DNA from 3 places in the Actinomadura sp. SCN-SB genome. Region 1 is predicted to be linked to each of the others. Evidence: riboswitches for the same ligand, from Rfam matches in the RefSeq annotation. Region 1 holds a riboswitch; each other region holds the start of a gene.
What was found. Region 1 has a riboswitch for cyclic di-AMP ahead of ACGWYJ_RS32165 (CHAP domain-containing protein). Riboswitches for the same ligand answer to the same signal wherever they lie in the genome.
Positions count from the first base shown of each region.

Region 1 (5,864 bases):
CCGAATTCCATCGGTCCTACAGCTCGTAGGAGACGAATTGCTTACGATTTGATGAGTGCAATCCATGAAGGGCCGAATTGCGGCTTACCTTAGCGCCGCCACCTCCCCTTTCGGGTGGCGATCGTCTCTGGCCGGACGATCGGCCAGACGGCTGCAGGAGGAACATGCGCATCATCCGTAACCGGGTCGCCGCGACCTTCGTCGTGACGGCGACCCTTGCCGCGACGGCCCTGACCGGGACAGGTCTGGCTCATGACGGCGCCTCCAGTGACGACGGCGGGATCGACAACGCGAAGGTCACCCACGATCACCATCAGCACGGGGGTGAGAGCGGGCATCTGCCTGCCGGCAGTGAGAACGTCCGGCTGGTCAGCAAGCTGGGGCTGAAGAACGTGGTGCCCGAGAAGATCGCCGACGTCGGGGTCTTCAACGGCTACGCCTACCTGGCCTCGTGGGGCGATGTGACGTGCAAGTACAACGGGGTGCACGTCGTGGACGTCCGCACCCCCGCCGCGCCGAAGGAGGTCGCCTTCATCCAGGCCAAGGAGGGCAGCTACCCGGGCGAGGGCATCCAGTCGCTGCACATCGACACGCCTGCGTTCAACGGCGACGTCCTTGTCAGCAACAACGAGGTCTGCAAGCCGGCCGCCGGGTTCGGCGGTATGAACATCTACGACGTCAGCAACCCCGACCACCCGACGCCGCTGGCCGAGGGCGTCGGCGACCACACGGTGACGGGCCAGGGCAAGAAGGACGCCAACGAGATCCACAGCGTCTTCGCTTGGGATGCCGGCGACAAGGCCTATGCCGTCATCGTGGACAACGAAGAAGGGCCCGACGCCGACATCGTCGACATCACCGACCCGAAGAAGGCCAGGGTCATCGCCGAGTACGACCTCGACGAGCGGTTCCCGCAGATCGTCCAGAACGCGCCCGCCAACCTCACCGAGATCTTCCACCACGATGTGGTCGTGAAGCAGATCGGCGGCAGGCAGGTCATGCTGGTGTCCTACTGGGACGCCGGCTACGTCAAGCTCGATGTGACCGACCCTCGCAACGCCACCTACATCGGTGACACCGACTTCGCCAACCCCGACCCCGAAGCGGCCGAGAGCGGGCTGAACGTCCCACCGGAGGGCAATGGCCACCAGTCGGAGTTCACCCTCGACAACCGGTACGTCATCGCCGCCGACGAGGACTTCGGACCGTTCGGTGTGGGCGGGCGGAACGTCGACGATGGCACCACGATCGTGGCGTCCCAGGGCAGCAACACCCGGCCGCTGGCCGACGGACAGACGATCACGGGTCAGGCCGTCTTCGCCGGGCAGGCGTGCGACACCGATCCGGCGGTTCCCGCGGGCGACCCGAACATCGTCGACATCGCGGTCGTCGAGCGCGGCGTGTGCGACTTCACCGTCAAGGTCGCCAACGTCATCGCCGCCGGCGGGTACGACGCCGTGCTGATCTTCAATCGCACCGGAACCGACGCGTGCGACCAGACGCTCGGCATGAGCGTCGAGGGTGACATTCCCACCTTCGGCGTCGCGCCGCGCGGACAGGGCTTCGCCATCTTCGACCAGCCCTACAACAACGCCGACTGCCTGGCCGGTACGGGTCCGGGCGCCCTTCCGGTGGCGCTAGGCACCAAGGGCGACACCCTCACCTTCTCCTCCTTCTTCGACGGCTGGGGGTACGTCCACCTGTACCGCAACGAGGCGGGCAAGATGACCGAGCTGGACACCTACGCCCTGCCTCAGGCCCACGATCCGGCGTTCGCCACCGGTTCGGGCGACCTGTCCGTGCACGAGGTGGCCACTTCGCGGAAGCGGGCTGATCTGGCGTACTTCTCGTACTACGCCGGAGGCTTCCGGGTCACCAAGATCGTGAACGACAGGATCGTCGAGGTCGGACACTTCATCGACCAGGGAGGCAACAACTTCTGGGGAGTCGACGTCTTCCAGTCCGGCGGCAAGGAGTATGTCGCCGCCTCCGACCGTGACCACGGGCTCTACATCTTCGAGTACACCGGCTCCCAGTAGCGCAGTGCCCGGCGGTCCCTTGGTGGTCGCTCCCGATACTCGGCAGCGACCACCAAGGGGCACCGAATCGTGGTGTTCAGTGGGCGTGCGGGGTGCCGGTCATCTGGGGTTTGCCGGGTGGGACCATCGCGAACGCGAGGGCGGTGGTCACCGCGGCCGCGATGGCGGTGGCGGTGAAGGCGTCGGTGAAGCCGTTGATGGACGGGGCGTCGGTCAGGCCGGCGGCGGCGAGCGTGGAGGCGGTCGCCACGCCGATCGCGCCGCCGAGTTCGTGGAAGGTGTTGATGACCCCGGAGGCCAGCCCTTCCTCGCCGTGGTGGACGTAGGCCAGCGCTGACGTGGTGGCGGTGACGAAGACCGGGCCGACTCCGGCGGCGGCGATGACCAGGCCCGGCAGCAATCCGAGCAGGACGTTCCCGTCCACGGGGAGCTGGGTGAGCAGCGCGGTGCCGATCGCGACCAGGGCCAGTCCGGTGGCGGCGACGGGGCGGGTGCCGATGCGGCTGACGAGCCGTCCGGCCAGGTGCGCCCCGGCGCCGGTGGCCAGCGCTGCGGGCAGGAACATCAGGCCGGTCTCCAGCGCGCTGAGCTGGCGCAGATGCTGCAGGTAGAGGGAGCCGAGGAAGAACAGCGAGATCAGCAGGCCGGACCCGGCGAGCATCAGGAAGGCTCCCACCGCCACGGGACGGCGCGTCAGCATTTCCACGTGCATCAGCGGCGAGCGCACCGCGCGTTCGATGAGGGCGAAGGCGCCGTACAGGATCACGGCGGCGGCCAGTGGCAGCAGCGTTCCGGCCGAACCCCAGCCGTTGTCGCCGGCTGTGACCAGGCCGTAGATGAGTGATCCGGTGGCGGCGGTGACGGCCAGCGCGCCCAGCACGTCGATCCGCGGACGCGCGCCGTGCGGGGTGTGGGTGGCCGGGACCGTCGCGGGGAGGGCGGCCAGGACGGCGAGGCCGACCGGCACGTTGACGAAGAACACCCAGCGCCATCCCGGACCGGCCGTGAGGGCGCCGCCGATCAGCACTCCGGCCGCGAATCCGATGCCGCCCAGTCCCGCCCACACGCCGAGCGCCTTGTTGCGTTCCTCGCCGTGAAAGGTGGTGGTGATGGTCGACAGGGCGGCGGGAGACAGCAGTGCTGCGCCGATGCCCTGGGCGATGCGGCCGCCGATCAGGAGAGTCGAGTTCTGGGCCAGGCCGGTGGCCAGCGAGGCGAGGGTGAACGTGGCCAGGCCGATGAGCATGAGGCGGCGTGCGCCGAAGAGGTCGGCGAGGCGTCCGCCCAGCAGCATCAGCCCGCCGAAGAACAGCGTGTAGGCGGTCACGGCCCAGGTGAGGGTCGTCCTGCCCAGCTCCAGGTCTGTGCCGATCTGGGGGAGCGCGACGTTCACGACGGTGACGTCGAGGATCAGCATGAACTGGGCGACGCTGATCAGGGTGAGCGCCGTCCAGCGACGCGGGTGAGGTTCGTTGGGAACGGTCTTGCCATGCGCGGTGGGGGAGGGGTGAGACATCCTTGTCCCCTTAACTCGAACAGGTCTGTTCGGCTTACGCTACCCCGTGGGGGTAATAAGTCAAACAGGTGTGTTCATGTTCTTCGTTCGCCGCGAGGCGCGGAAGTGGGGTCGACGAGCCGGAGGGCTTAGAAAGCAGTGCGCCCCGCCACCGATATTGGTGGCGGGGCGCACTGGGTGGTTCTCAACGCGCTGGTTGGACGGGCCGCGCGTTGTGGGTCTTACTTGCGGTACTCGGGGTAGCCGTAGCCGACGACCTCGGAGTTGTCCCGGATCCGCTTCTCCACGGCGTCGTTGGAGTTGCCCTCGATGGTGCTGATGGTGCCGTCGCCGTTGACCTTGTCGACCAGGCCGACGTGCTCGATGGAGCCGATGCTCTTGTCACCATCGAAGTTGAAGAACACCACGGCGCCGGGGCGGGCCTTGGTGCCCCAGCGGTCGTTGTCCTTGAACCACTCGGCGTGGGAGACGGTGTAGGCGTCGGCGCCCATGCCCCTGGCACCGGTCTGCTCACCGACCCAGGAGATGAACATGTCGCACCACTGGGCACCCTTGTAGTCGGAGACGCTTCCGCCGTCGCGCTCGGCGGTGCGCTGGGCGGCGTCGCTGCTGATGTACCACTTGTGGAACTTGGTGTTGCCGTCCTTGCCCTCGGTGATGCCGACCTGGTCCTTGGCCAGCTCGATCACATCATTGGCAGCGGCGGCGGACCTGACGGTCGAGGACTCGGCCGCGTTCGCCTCCTTGCCGGCGAACTCCTTGGTGGCCTTGGTCTCGGTCTTCTCCGCGAGCCGCTCGCCCTTCTCGGGCAGCTGCTCGGGGCGGAGGCCGGCGGCCTCGCCGGCGTTGCCTGCGCCGACGGCCTGCCCGGCCACGGCGGCGGTGGTGGTCACCTCTTGCGGGCCGGCGTCGGCGAGCGCGGCGGCGGCCGAGCCGAAGGTCAGCGCGCCCAGGGCGGCGGCACCCACCGCACCGGCGGCGGCGCGTCCGCGCAGGGACAGGGTCTGGCTGGTCAGGTAGGTGGTGCGCTCGCGGGCAGAGGCGAGCAGGGTCGTATACGAGAGGTTCTCACGGAACGACAAGGCAGGGGTCTCCTGATTCCTTCCAGGCCGCCTACCGGGTTAGCTGTCGGATTCGGGCGTGGAAGTCGCCCTACGGCACACGCCAGGCGTGCGCCGATTCACCCCAGAAAGTTGGGTCCCCGGCTCCAGGCGCCCAGGCCTGCGGGCCGTGGGCGCTGAAAGGACTCGGCGGTCCGGCGGCCAGGCAGGCCGCCGGCATGCGATCAGATGGATGACGGTTCGCGGGGGGTCATGGTCTCCGCACACGCGACCGTGGAGGGGGCGTCCCTTGAGGGGTTCGCCCCCGTCCGTATCGGCGACGCATGGGGTGCGTCACCAGATGGGGACAGACAGTATCAAACATCCAGCTCAGGGCAAATCCTGGGCAAACGCACTGTCCGAGGTACAAAAACCCGTCCTAGGGGGCATCTATTCCGGTTCTGGCCGGTCTCCCCTCGCTGCGGTGGCCGAGACTGGCGCGAAAGGGCGGTGGGCAGGGCGTATCGAACGGCCATGCAGGCACCCGCCTGCGCGCCATTGGGCGCAACGATGACCGCCACGCCCGCCCGACGCGGCTTTTTGCGGGGATGCCGGGGATACCGGGGATGAGACCCTTGATCGTGACCTTTGAGGCCGAAGTGAAACTTGGGGCAAAAGGGGACAGGTTCGGCATGGTGACGAGGGTCCTCAGCCTGGATCGGCCGATCCCGGTGAGGCTCCTCCTGCGCGCTGGGGGAAGGTGAGAGTCTCCCACTCGTTAACTCAAACAGGCCTGTTCGGGTTCTTGTTAGGATGCGCTCATGGCGCAGGGTGCGGACGTGCGGGGGCGGCGAGCCGGAGAGCGCAGGCGGGCGGATGCGGAGCGGAATCTCGCGGCGATCGTCTCCGCGGCCACCGAGTGCTTCGCCCGCGATCCGGACATCAGTATGAGCGACATCGCCAAGGCGGCCGACGTGGCCCGGGTCACTCTGTACGGGCACTTCGCCTCCCGTGAGGACCTGCTAAGAGCGGTCCTGGCCGCGTCCATCGCCGAGGGCACGAACGTCGTCGAGGAGGCCGCGCCCGCGCAGGGGCCGCCGGCCGAGGCGTTCGCCCGGCTGATCCGCACCTGCTGGCCGCTGCTCAACCGATTCGGCAGCCTGCACACCGCCGCGCAGCACGCCCTCACCGCCGAGGAGGTGCGGCGCTACCACGACGAGCCGATGGCCCACGTGGAACGCCTTATCGTCCGAGGCCGGGAAGCTGGGG
Region 1 is NZ_JBIMPP010000070.1:25,918-31,781, reverse strand. Features, by position in the region: gene ACGWYJ_RS32175 (PA domain-containing protein) at 165-2,039, shown strand; gene ACGWYJ_RS32170 (MFS transporter) at 2,116-3,555, opposite strand; gene ACGWYJ_RS32165 (CHAP domain-containing protein) at 3,777-4,637, opposite strand; cyclic di-AMP (ydaO/yuaA leader) riboswitch at 4,651-4,802, opposite strand; gene ACGWYJ_RS32160 (TetR/AcrR family transcriptional regulator) at 5,417-5,864, shown strand, end outside.

Region 2 (5,864 bases), on a different contig from region 1:
CGTGAGAGACGGCGCCTCGGCTGCGAGACCGTGCGGTCGCCGTGCGAACGACCGGCTGTCGTTCGCCAGTGGGTCAGGTACGGGACGAGCGAGGCCATGGCCTGAGGAGCGACAGGTCCGGGCGACCGGCGGATGCTTTGGCCGCTCCCCTCCTGCTATGAACAGTAGTTGTACAGGATCATCCGTGTGCCCCGCTCACAAGGGAGATGAATGAGGAGGAGGCGTCTCTGGCAAACTTCTACTATGTTAGATAGTAGATAAGGTTGGACCGGTGCCTACCTGGACGGTGATCTGCGGTACATGACTGACACGTCCGAGCCGCAAGCGGCGATGTTGATGCTGCGGGTCATGGAGATCGGCGATGTCCCGCAGGTGGCCGACCTGCATCGGCGCTACCTGCACCAGGGGTTCTTCGTGGATCTCGGCGAGCGGTTCCTTGGGCACTACTACCGGACGTTCGTCACGAGCCCGGCGGCGGTGGCGCTGGTCGGGGAATGCGATGGCGCCTTCGCGGGATTCCTGGTCGGCACGGTGGATGAGAGGGTCCATCGCCGTCATGTGGCGAACCTGGATCGTGCCCGGTTGGTGCGGGCCGGAGCGTTGTCCCTCTCGATGCGGCCGCGCCTGACGGCCCGGTTCGTCCGCACCCGTGCGCGCCGGTACGCCCAGGGGCTCGAACAGGCCCGTCAGTCCGGGATGCAGCCCAGGACTCCCACGACCGCCGGCGTGCTGCACCACATGGCCGTGGACGGTGCCAGGCGTCGCTCCGGTGTAGGGCGGATGCTGGCTCGCGGTTTCGTGGCCCTTGCCCGGACCCAGGGCACGCGGCGGCTGACCTTGGAGGTGCTGGAGGAGAACCGGGCGGCGCGGCTGTTCTACGAAGGGCTCGGATGGACACCCCGGGACATGCACGATGGGGTCGATGGCGAACACTGGCTGACCTACGGAATGAACCTGTGAAGCTGAAGCGCCCGTCCCGGCTGCTGACGCTCCTGGTGGTGATGCCGCTCGCAGCGTGCTCCGTGCCCGGTTCAGGTCGTCTGCAGCAGCCTTCACCGTCTCGAGGAGGCGCGACCGTACCGGCCCTGCCAGCGGTGAAGGCGTTCGTGGTCGCCGCCGACGAGCCCGCCCCCGCGGTCAAGCGTGCCGCCGTCCGCTTTGTCGAGGTGTTGACCAACTACGGCGCCGGGGGCGGAGAAGCCCGGGCGACCGGAAACCGCCTCGCCGCGGCCGGGATGGACCCGTCCCTGGCCGGGCAGGCGGCGCCGCTGCTCGCGAAGACCGATGCGGGGGCGGGCGAAGTGATCTATCCCCAGATTGGGGGCCTGACGGCGAAGTCGGCCTCGATCATGGCCGTGGTCAGGCTGAGTACCAGGCGATGGACCGTCATCACAACGACCACCCGGACCATTGACATCAGGTTGAGCAAACGGCCGGCGGGCTGGGCGGTGACGCGCATCGCCTCCACAGGCGGTGCGGCCCCGCAATCCGCGCGGGCACTCGGCCCGCTCGCCGCCCAGGTGCTGGCCAGCAAACGCATCGTGCTGCCCGACACCGCACGCTGGGACATCCAAGCCGGCCGGGTGGACACGCGCGTTCTGAGGCTGATGCTCGAGATCACCAAGGAACACACCATCTCCGTCACGGTGGTCTCCACCGGTCACCCGTTCAGGGTCTACGGGAGCGAATCGGTGAGCAACCACCGGCAGGGCAGGGCCGTGGACATCTGGGCGGTCGACGGCCGTCGCGTCGCCGAGCAGCGCCGTGGCGGCGACGTCCCTGCCCGGCCTGTCGCAATCCAGGCCCTCACCACCGGAGCGAACGAGGTCGGCGCACCGTGGGCGGTGTCGAAGGGTGGCAGGGCTTCGTTCACCAACACTGTCCACCAGGATCACCTGCACCTGGCCTTCAAACGCTGACGCAACCGGTGTCCGGGACTCATGGACGTGGCGACGTATGGCCCATGTACTAGATCAAATAGTACTTCGAGCAAGCCCGCCGAGTGCCTGTCTGCTTTGGCCCTTTCCAGGGGACCTGTTGTCTCTCCCCCGGGCCTCGACTTGCCGTTTTGCTGGGATCGCTACTACATTGCCCCGTACTTCGTTCGAGGCCGCCCTCCATCTGGAGGTCGGTGACCGTCCAGCGAGTCCCACGCCGCAGCCGGCCGCGCGGGGACCGGGAGATCCATCCGTTCGGCGCCCGCCAGGTGCCGAGTACCACCGAACCCGAGCCGCTTCCCGAGCTGTGCCCTGTATCACGAGGGTCGCAAGGCATCAGTCTCACGGCGAAGTCGGCAACGCCTAGTCCGCGCCTTCGGCGCGGAGCCGGGGAACCAACGCGAATGGTCTACAAGCCAGAAGGCATGTAGCGGCCTTCGCAGGGGTGAATCAGCGCATCCTCCACATCCGAGGAGTGCCGTAGGGCGACTTCCACGCCCGAATCCGTCAGCTAACCCGGTAGGCGCCATGGAAGTTAGGAGATGGTGCCGTGCACAAGCGGCATGGAAAGAACGGCAAGATCGCAGCGCCGGTGACCGGCGTCGTGCTGGCCGGCATTCTCGCCGGCGCACTGGGCCTGACGTCCGTTACCACGGCCCCCAAGGAATCCACCACCACGGCAGGGGACCTGGCACTCTCGGCCAATCGGGCCAAGAAGTCCGCCACGCCGCGGGACACGACGCGATCGCGCAACAGCCCGGCGGCCAAGGCCACGCCCAGCCCTGACACCAAGCCCAAAGCGAAGTCCCGGGCCCACCCGTCAGCCAAGCCTTCGGCCAAGCCTCCGGCCGGGCCCCCGGTCCCTCCGGCCAAGCCGCCGACCACCTGCGATGCCTCGCAGAAGAGGAAGGTGGGCAGGTTTCCGAACGGCCGGATCCCGACCCGGTACTTGTGCCCGTTGCCACAGCGGGGACTGGTGCTACGGAGCGACGCGGCATCGGCCTTCTATGAACTCAACACCGCCTACAAGAAGCGCTTCGGCTCCGACATCTGCCTGCGCAACTCCTACCGGTCCTTCGCCAAGCAGAAGGACCTGTACGAGAGCATGCCGGCAGGCATGGCGGCAGAGCCCGGCAACAGCAAGCATGGGCTCGGCATCGCCGCCGACTTCTGCGGTGGTGTCGAAGACGACGAATCACCGCAGTTCAAATGGATGCGCGCCAACTCGGAGAAATACGACTGGCTCCATCCTGACTGGGCCTACAGCAGCCCCTACGAGCCGTGGCACTGGGAGTTCGACGTCGGACAGAACGACTGACGAACGGATGTTCCTGGCCACCGAGCCGCCTGATCGGGCGGTCGCTGTGCGCCCGGGCAGCGTTGACCGGGCATCCCGGGCGTGCAGCGGACCGTGGGGCGATCGATTCGGTGCGTTAGCCGGCCAGTCGGGCCGCGAGCCTCGGGTTGATCCGGATCGCTCCCTTGAAGTTGACGAAGTAGACCGGCTGGACTCGTACGAAGGTTCCGCGCCGCGGTGCGGCGAGCATCCTTCCCTTTCCCAGGTAGAGCGCGATGTGTGAGATGTAGCCGGGTGCGGTCGGGTCGTGGGCCCAGGTGAGCAGGTCGCCCGGCCTGGCCTCGCCGAACGGGACGGCGCGCCCGGTCCGTGCCTGGTCGGCCGCTACCCGCGGAAGGCGCACACCGGCCTTGCCGAAGGCGTACTGCAGGATGCCCGAGCAGTCGTATCCACCTTCGGCATCGGACTCCCCACCCCAGACGTACGGCATCCCGAGCTTGCTCATGGCGGCTTGGATGGCGACCCGAGTCTGCCGGGCGGTCAATACCTGGCCACGAGCGTCGGGCAGCTGCCCGACGGATGCGCCTGTGCGCTCATCGAGGCCGGCGAGCCCGACGATCTTGGCTTGCCGGGGCAGGAGCTTGCGCAGCCGCGAGGTAAGGGAACCGGGGTCGCTGCTGCGCGCGCTGATGAGCAGCGCGTTACCGGTCGGCAGTCCGAGCTCGCGTGCCGTGTCGCGGGAGACGACGGCGTCGACGTCGCTGATTCCCATGGTCGCGAGGGCTCCGACTCGAATCGTCCTCTGCGGCCGGGAGCCGGTTCCGCCGATGGGCGTCTGGCTGCCGAGCCGTACGGCGCCGTCGGTGCCCAGCGTGAACGAGACCGCGATATCGCCGGCGGCGACATTGCGCCACAGTGCGTCGGACTGCGCTGTGGGACGCGGTGTGTAGTTGCGGAACGTCGATGGGTCGATGCCGAGCAGGCCCACCCGGCTGCCTGCGAATGCCGTTCGAGCGGCATCGGCGACTTCTGCTGCCCGGACATCCTTCAGGGCTCGGACCTTGGCGACGACGTCCTGCGGAAGGGATGAGGGTGCCGAAACCAGCAGATGAGGCGTGAGCCGTTCCTTCAGGGGAGCGACGATGCCATCGGACGATTGTGGACTCTGTGGCGCGGCCAGGAACCGCCCGGGAAGGACTCGCTCAGGGGCGGCCGGTGGATCGGCGGGCGGGCCGACGACGAAGGCCAGGCCCACGGACAACGTGGCGAGTGTCGATGTGCCGATCAGCAGGGGCAACGCCCGGCTGCTTCGCTCGAACACATCGGCCTCCTCACGCGACGCCGCCCCAGAATCTACTACGAAAGATAGGAGGTAAGGGACGCGTCGATCAAGATGGCGGAGCGGTCAGAGTCCCGTTCGGGGGTCTCCGTCGTCCGGCCGGGATGGCCGGTCCTTGTTCTCATCGAATCTCCGGCTGGCGGCCGACCTGCCGACCAGCAAAAGAACCGTGATCACCAGGAGAAAACCTGCCGCCACCAGCAGCGGTGCCAGCGTACGCAAGTCGCCCATGGATCCCCCACGGATCTCGATGGTTCCCGGGCCGTCAGCCGCAATCGACCCTTATCTACTAAGCAGAATAGTATTGTATCGCGAGGCAGGTAGTGGCGCGATCGGTCCAGGCCGGGCGCCCGGTGGCGGATATGGGGGTCGAGCCGCGGTTCAGTGGACAGGGCGGCTAGGCGGCTCATGGGGCTGGGTTGGTGAGGCCGGTCTCGTAGGCGTAGATGACGGCTTGGACGCGGTCGCGCAGGCCGAGCTTCATCAGGACGCGCTTGACGTGGGTCCGGATGGTGGACTCCTCGACCACGAGCGCGGTGGCGATCTCGCGGTTGTTCAGGCCGCGGGCGATGAGTTCGAGGACTTCCCGTTCGCGCGGGGTCAGGTCCCCGAGCGCGGGCCGGCCGGTGAGGTCGGGGGTGGGCTGGCGGGCCATGCGGTCGATCACACGGCGGGTGACGGACGGGGAGAGCAGGGAGTCACCAGCGGCGATGGTGTGGACCGCGGCGATCAGGTCTTCGGGGCGGGTGCGTTTGAGCAGGAAGCCGGAGGCGCCGGCGCGCAGCGCGCTGAAGATGTAGTCGTCCTGCTCGAAGGTCGTCAGGATCAGGACGCGGGTGGCGGGGGCGGCCGTGGCCAGTTCGCGGGTGGCGGCGATGCCGTCGAGGTCGGGCATGCGGACGTCCATCAGGACGACGTCGGGGGACAGGCGGCGGGCGCGGTCGACGGCCTGGCGTCCGGTGGCGGCCTGGCCGATGATCTCGATGGTGGGGTCGTTGGCGAGGAGTTCGGCGAGTCCGGCGCGCATCAGGTCGTCGTCATCGGCGATCAGCACCCGCGTCACCGGCGGCCACCTCCGTACGGGATGCGGGCGTGGACGCGGAAGGCACCACCGGCGCGGCCCGCGTCCAAGGTGCCGCCGAGCATGGCCGCGCGTTCACGCATGCCGATCAGCCCGTGCCCGCCGCCCAGCCGGGAGCCGTTCTCGCTTGGCGCCGGGTTGGTTACGGTCAGCTCGACCGCCGCCTCGCGATAGGCCAGTTCGATCCGGGCACCGCCCGTCCCATGGCGG
Region 2 is NZ_JBIMPP010000124.1:11-5,874, forward strand. Features, by position in the region: gene ACGWYJ_RS38035 (GNAT family N-acetyltransferase) at 301-960, shown strand; gene ACGWYJ_RS38040 (hypothetical protein) at 957-1,919, shown strand; cyclic di-AMP (ydaO/yuaA leader) riboswitch at 2,288-2,478, shown strand; gene ACGWYJ_RS38045 (D-alanyl-D-alanine carboxypeptidase family protein) at 2,488-3,255, shown strand; gene ACGWYJ_RS38050 (C40 family peptidase) at 3,371-4,555, opposite strand; gene ACGWYJ_RS38055 (response regulator) at 4,980-5,636, opposite strand; gene ACGWYJ_RS38060 (sensor histidine kinase) at 5,633-5,864, opposite strand, start outside.
Region 2: linked by a shared signal. The riboswitch ahead of ACGWYJ_RS38045 (D-alanyl-D-alanine carboxypeptidase family protein) and the one ahead of ACGWYJ_RS32165 (CHAP domain-containing protein) in region 1 are both predicted to bind cyclic di-AMP.

Region 3 (5,864 bases), on a different contig from region 1:
GGTTCCGTCGCTGACGGCGATGCCGGCGGATTCCTGCCCGCGGTGCTGTAGCGCGTACAGCCCATAGTATGTGAGCTTGCTCACTTCGGCATGATCCGCCTCCGAGGGCGGGACCCAGACGCCGAAGACCCCGCAGGCGTCCTGTGGGGAGCGGTCGGAAGGGTCGATGTCATGGCTCAGACGTCCATCACCGAGAGGCACGTCCGCCAGTCTAGATCCCTCCTTCACCTGCTCCGATCCCCGGATCGTCCGAATTGCCCTACTCGATGGGGAGATCGGGGCCCGCCAGGTCGCGGACCTCTCCGGGGCTCAGGGCCGAGGCGTACACCTGGACATCGTCCATCAGGCCCACGAATCCGGGCTTCCCCGGCTCGCTTCCCAAGTAGATCGGCCCGTAGGCAGGGACCACCTCGTGTTCCAAGGGGATGCCCGTGTCGAGCCGCCCGTCGATGTAAAGATGCATGCCGTTCCGGTCGACGGCAAAGGTCACGTGGGTCCACGCACCGACCGGCAGGGACGCCCGGCTGTCGATGTACTCGGGGCCCTCGACCGTGAAGAGCTGCACCCGGAGCTGGGTCGTGTCCGGGTAGAGCCAGATCCCGATGCTCCGCGCGTCGTTCTCCCCCACGGGCTTGTAGAACAGGCCACGCCACTCGCCGTCCGGTTCCTGGGCCACACGGGCGTGGAAGGCGATCGCGTACCCGAACATCTGGTTCAGGACGAGCTGCGGGGAGGAGGGCACCACGGCCCCGCCCATCCCGTCGAACGACAGCGCCTCGCCGTCCCTGCCCGGCACGACGGTCACCGACTCGTCCAGCGCCATGGCCGGTCCGGCACCCCTGGCCTCGGCGGCGCTGCGGCCGTCGATGGTGCCGTTGTCGAAGGTCCAGTGCGCGATCAGCATGGCACCACCCACGCTGGCAGCGTCCTGCCCCCCGTTACAAGCCCCTCGCGGGGCAGGACGCCGCCGGGCGCGGCGAGGCCGCCCGGCGAACGCTCAGTCAGCGGGCGGAAGCGGCAGGTGACCGGACAGGTCGGCGCGCGGGCCGCTGGCGCGGACCCGCCCCTTTTTCACGGCGTCGTCCCAGGCCAGCCGCCCTGTCGCCAGGGCGATCCAGGTCGGTGGGTCCATCTCCACCACGTTCGGCGGGGTTCCACGGGTATGGTGCGGCCCGGCAATGCATTGGACGGCGGCGTACGGAGGGACCCGGACCTCCACCGACCGCCCGGGTGCGAGCGCGGCGAGCCGGTCGAGCAGGTGGCGCACGGCTCCCTTGAGAACGGGCCGGTTAGGCTCGGCGCCCGCGTCGTAGGCGGCCAGCACGGCCTCCAGGGCGGACCGGCGGAGCTCCGCGGGCTCATCGGTACCACCATGCGGCGGCAGGCCCAGCGCGTGCCGCTGCTCGTCCAGCACGGCACGGGTGAGTGGTGTTCGCGACATCCCCACCGACGCTACCGTTCCTCCCATCGTGTCCGTCCCCGGCGCGGCGGGGCGGTGCACCCGGTAGAAAGGGACCGGCCACGGCGGCACGGCGGCAGGGGGCCGAACGGCACAGGTGGCCCGGAAGGCATGGAAGGCACGGAACCGCACACGAGCGCAGAGACCAGGCGAGGCCCCGTCCCGGCCCTGGCCGGGGCACCATGCGACCACGGCGCGCGGCCCCGGACCGGCGTAGGGACCGGCGCGCGGACCCGGACGGGGCACGGAAGGCGCGGGGGACGGAAGGTTGGGGGGCCGGCCGGGGGGCCGGTCCCCGGCGGGGAGAACACGGAGGTTGTGTAGATGGCCGATGCGCTGCCCCTGCAGCCCGGTGACCCGCGAAGACTCGGCGTTTACGAGGTCACCGGACGGCTCGGCGTCGGCGAGCACGGCGCCGTCTTTCTCGGCCGGACCCCGTCCGGCGGGCAGGTCGCGATCAAGCTGCTGCACCTGCGGCTGACCGGGGAGCCGGCGGCGCGCGCCCGGTTCGCCGGGGCCTTCGCCGCCGCCCGCAAGGTCCAGGGCTTCTGCACCGCCGCGATCCTCGACGCCGACGTGGAGGGCGACCGCCCGTACGTGGTCAGCGAGTACGTCGCCGGGCCGTCCCTGCTGCGGCTGGTCTCCGAGGAGGGCCCGCGCGGGAACGCGGTGATCGAGCGGCTGGCGGTCGGCGCCGCGGTCGCGCTCGCCGCGATCCACCGGGCCGGGGCCGTCCACCACGACCTCAGGCCCGCCAACATCCTCCTCGGCCGGGACGGGCCCAGGCTGACCGACATCGGCGTCGCCGCCGCTCTGGAGACCGTCGACGCAACCCCGACGGGACGGGTCAGCGACGACCCCTCCTACAAGGCACCCGAACAGCTCAGCGGCAGCGACAACGGCCCGGCCGCCGACGTGTTCGCCTGGGCCTCGTGCCTGCTGTACGCGACCTACGGGCGGGCCCCGTTCGGGGACGACTCCACCTCCGAGATCATGCAACGGGTGGTCTACGACGAGCCCGAGATGGACGAACTGCCGGACTCGCTGCGCGAGGTCGTCGCCGACGCCCTCGCCAAGGACCCCGCGCGGCGTCCCACCGCGGCGGCGCTGCTCGAACGGATGCTGGACGAGTCCGGGCCGCTGGCCGAGAAGATGCCCGGCACGCTCCTCGACGAGGGCCGCGCGCTCGCCGTCGGCGCCTCGCTCACCCCGCCTCCCGCCGAGCCCCGGATCATCCTGGAGTCGCCGGCCCTCTCACCGACCGCGTTCACCGGCCCCACGCCTGAATCCGTGCCGCTGAGGGCCCCCGTCCCGGACCCGCCCCGGGAACCGTCGGCGCCGGGTTCGTACGAGCCGTCCAACCTGTACGAGCCGCCGGGGGAGGCCACGGCCCGGCTGGGCTCCGAGGGGTGGTTCGAGCCCCGCTCGTCCTCCAAGCCCGGCTCCCGGTCCGCCCCGCCGGAGCCGGCCGAGGCGGCCGAGCTCACGCGGATCGACACGCCGCGCATCGACCCGTCCGGCCCGCCCCCGTCCCGCGACCGGGTGTACGACGACATGGCGACGCAGCATGTGCCCGCCGTGCCCGAGGGGAGGTTCGCCGGGCCGACCGACAGGACGGACCCGGTCCCGCACCTGATCCCCGGCATGGACCGTTTCAGGGACGAGGTTCCGGAAGAGCGCGGCTCCACGGCCGTCCTGCCCGCCGTGGTGTCCGAGCCGTCCTCACGCGGGCTGCCGGGGATCTTAGAGAACCTGCTGCGCCTGCGTCCCGGCAACAGCATGCTGGGCGTGGCGCTCTCCCTCACGATCGGCGTGCTGGTCGGTGTCGCGATCATCGCTCTGGTGCTGTGGCCGCAGATGCGCGGGAACGAGGAGCCGTCCCCGCAGCAGGCCGGGCCCGCCAACGCCATCAACGACCAGCCCGTGACGGCCGTCCCCGAGGGCTTCGCCGGGACATGGAAGGGCACGGTCGTCAACCCCTCGCGCGGCGCCTCGTTCCCGGTCGAGGTCACGTTCGAGCCGGGCCAGACGAAGGCGCGCGCGGTGTACCCGCAGACCCGCTGCACCGGGACGCTGACCTTCACCGAGGGGACGAACCGGACGCTCAAAATGGCCCTGAACATCTCCAAGCCGTGCTCCAGCGGTGCCGTCGAGGTCACCCGCCAGGTCGACGGGACGCTCCAGTACGTGTGGAGGCTGCCGGGCAACCGGCGGCTCGGCTACCAGGGCAAACTCAGCCGTAGCTGACCGCGCCCGGCCGATCGGGGAGCCGCCCGGACCCGAGGATTTAAGGGTCATTTAAGAGTTTCTTTCGCCTCGGATCCATTAAGGTATCCGCGGCCGAGATCATCGGCTTGGCCGCGGGTGCCCGGTCCCCGCCGGAGAGAAGGAGTGCTCTTGCGGACTGCCCACCGAAGGCCGGCCCTCGCATGCGCGCCACCGGGCCGCGCCGGCGAACCGCCCCGCCGCGCCCCCGCGCCCTTTCTCCCGGGCGCGGAAATGGTCAAGCGCCACCCGAGCAAAGGCACGGAACGGGCCGCTTCCCTAGGGAACGCGCGGCGGCATGCCCTGCGGGTCCACGCTGTGAGCCGGGTCACCTGACATGGCTCCGCTCCCACGAAATGGCCGCGCCCACCGAGCAATGAACCATTCCACGGCGCCCGGCGGTTTGATCTCCGCTAAGGTTCGTATGGCTCATTCCAGTTCGACCGCATTGCAGTCCGACGGCATTCGGCCCGCGCACCGTCCCGCCCCCCCGGGGACGGAACGGCCGGATCGGCCGAGTCCCGTGGCACCCGCGCCACGGGAGCCGGGGACCCATCGCCGGTGAGTCCGGGGCCAGCCCCCGGGCCCGACCGGCCGGGGTGAACCCACCACCGGTCACCACCGGCGGTGGCAGGGCCGTCTCCCGGCCCGAACCCGTCAGCTAACCCGGTAGGCGATCGAGGAGAGGAGAGGACGTGGAGGAGACCCCGAACTCCACCCGCCGCTGGCGCACCCGGCTACGGCGTCCCGCCCTGGCACTCGTGGCACTCGCCGCCGGTGCCGTGCCGCTCACCGCCGGCACCACGGTGAACGCGCAGGCCGCGGCCCCCGGCGACACGGCCAAGATGCGGAAGCTCAACGCCCAGATCGAAAAGCTCGACAAGGCGTACGGCGGCGACCTCGCCAAGCTCAAGGACGCCGAGTACGACGCCAAGAAGGCCATCGCCAAGGCCAGAGAGCTCAACACCGACCTGGAGGCCACCCGCAACCTGGTCGCCCAGCTAGCGGCCTCCCAGTACATGACCGGCGGCGCCGACCCGTCCGTGTCGGTCCTCGGCTCCGACGACCCGTCCAGCGCGCTCAGCGGCCTCAGCCTCGCCAGCCACGTGGCCTCCAACCAGTCGGCCCGGGTCCAGCAGATCCAGAAGCTGGTCAACGACCAGCAGCGCGCCAAGCGCGAGGCCGAACAGAAGATCAAGGACCTGGAGAAGGAGATCGCCGACCTGGTCAAGCAGCGGGCCAGGATCCGGGCACTGATCAAGAAGTACAAGCCCGAATCCCCCAGCGTCGGCATGGGCGGCGTCACCGCGCGCATGCTCAGGGTGAAGAACGCGGTCGACATCGAATTCGGCCCGTTCCCCACCATCGGCTGCTTCCGCGGCGGCGTCGACGCCCAAGACCACGCCACCGGCACCGCCTGCGACTTCATGGTCAGCACCGGCGGCAGCATGCCGTCCGCCAACGGCCGCGCCCAAGGCGACGGCACCGCCCAATACGCCATCAACAACGCCAGCAGGCTCGGCGTCAAATACGTCATCTGGCGCCAGCGCATCTACGACATGCGCAGCCCAGGCTGGCGCATGATGGCCAACCGCGGCGGCATCACCGCCAACCACTACGACCACGTGCATATATCTGTGTTCTAAGGCAGACGCGAGCTGCACTCGTCGCTGGCGCTCCTCGCTTGTCGCGCCTGCGGCGATCGCTGCATCGCTCCGACTCGCCCAGGGGCTCGCTACGCGATCAGGTTCCTCGCAAGCTCGGAACCTGCCTTCGGACGCGATCGCAACGCCTGGGCGACCGTTCGGGGCTGGGGGTTGAGGTGGGTGCGGCCGTGTTTATTGGCAAGCACGAGCTGCGCTCCTCGCCTGGCGGCTCGTCGCTTGTCGCGCCTGCGGCGATCGCTGCATCGCTCCGACTCGCCTAGAGGCTCGCTCCGCGATCAGGTTCCTCGCAAGCTCGGAACCTGCCTTCGGACGCGATCGCAACGCTTGAGCGACCGTTCGGGGCTGGGGGTTGAGGTGATTACGACCGTGTTTGGTGCAGACGCGCGCTGCGCTCGCTCCTGGTTTGGATGCGAGCGCAGCGGGTTGAGCGGTCGTCTGGCCTAGTGGTGGCTAGTTGGCGTAGCTCGGGAGTA
Region 3 is NZ_JBIMPP010000010.1:159,944-165,807, reverse strand. Features, by position in the region: gene purF (amidophosphoribosyltransferase) at 1-201, opposite strand, end outside; gene ACGWYJ_RS09475 (LamG domain-containing protein) at 260-916, opposite strand; gene ACGWYJ_RS09470 (sterol carrier family protein) at 998-1,441, opposite strand; gene ACGWYJ_RS09465 (serine/threonine protein kinase) at 1,784-3,706, shown strand; cyclic di-AMP (ydaO/yuaA leader) riboswitch at 4,227-4,416, shown strand; gene ACGWYJ_RS09460 (coiled-coil domain-containing protein) at 4,420-5,370, shown strand; gene purL (phosphoribosylformylglycinamidine synthase subunit PurL) at 5,842-5,864, opposite strand, start outside.
Region 3: linked by a shared signal. The riboswitch ahead of ACGWYJ_RS09460 (coiled-coil domain-containing protein) and the one ahead of ACGWYJ_RS32165 (CHAP domain-containing protein) in region 1 are both predicted to bind cyclic di-AMP.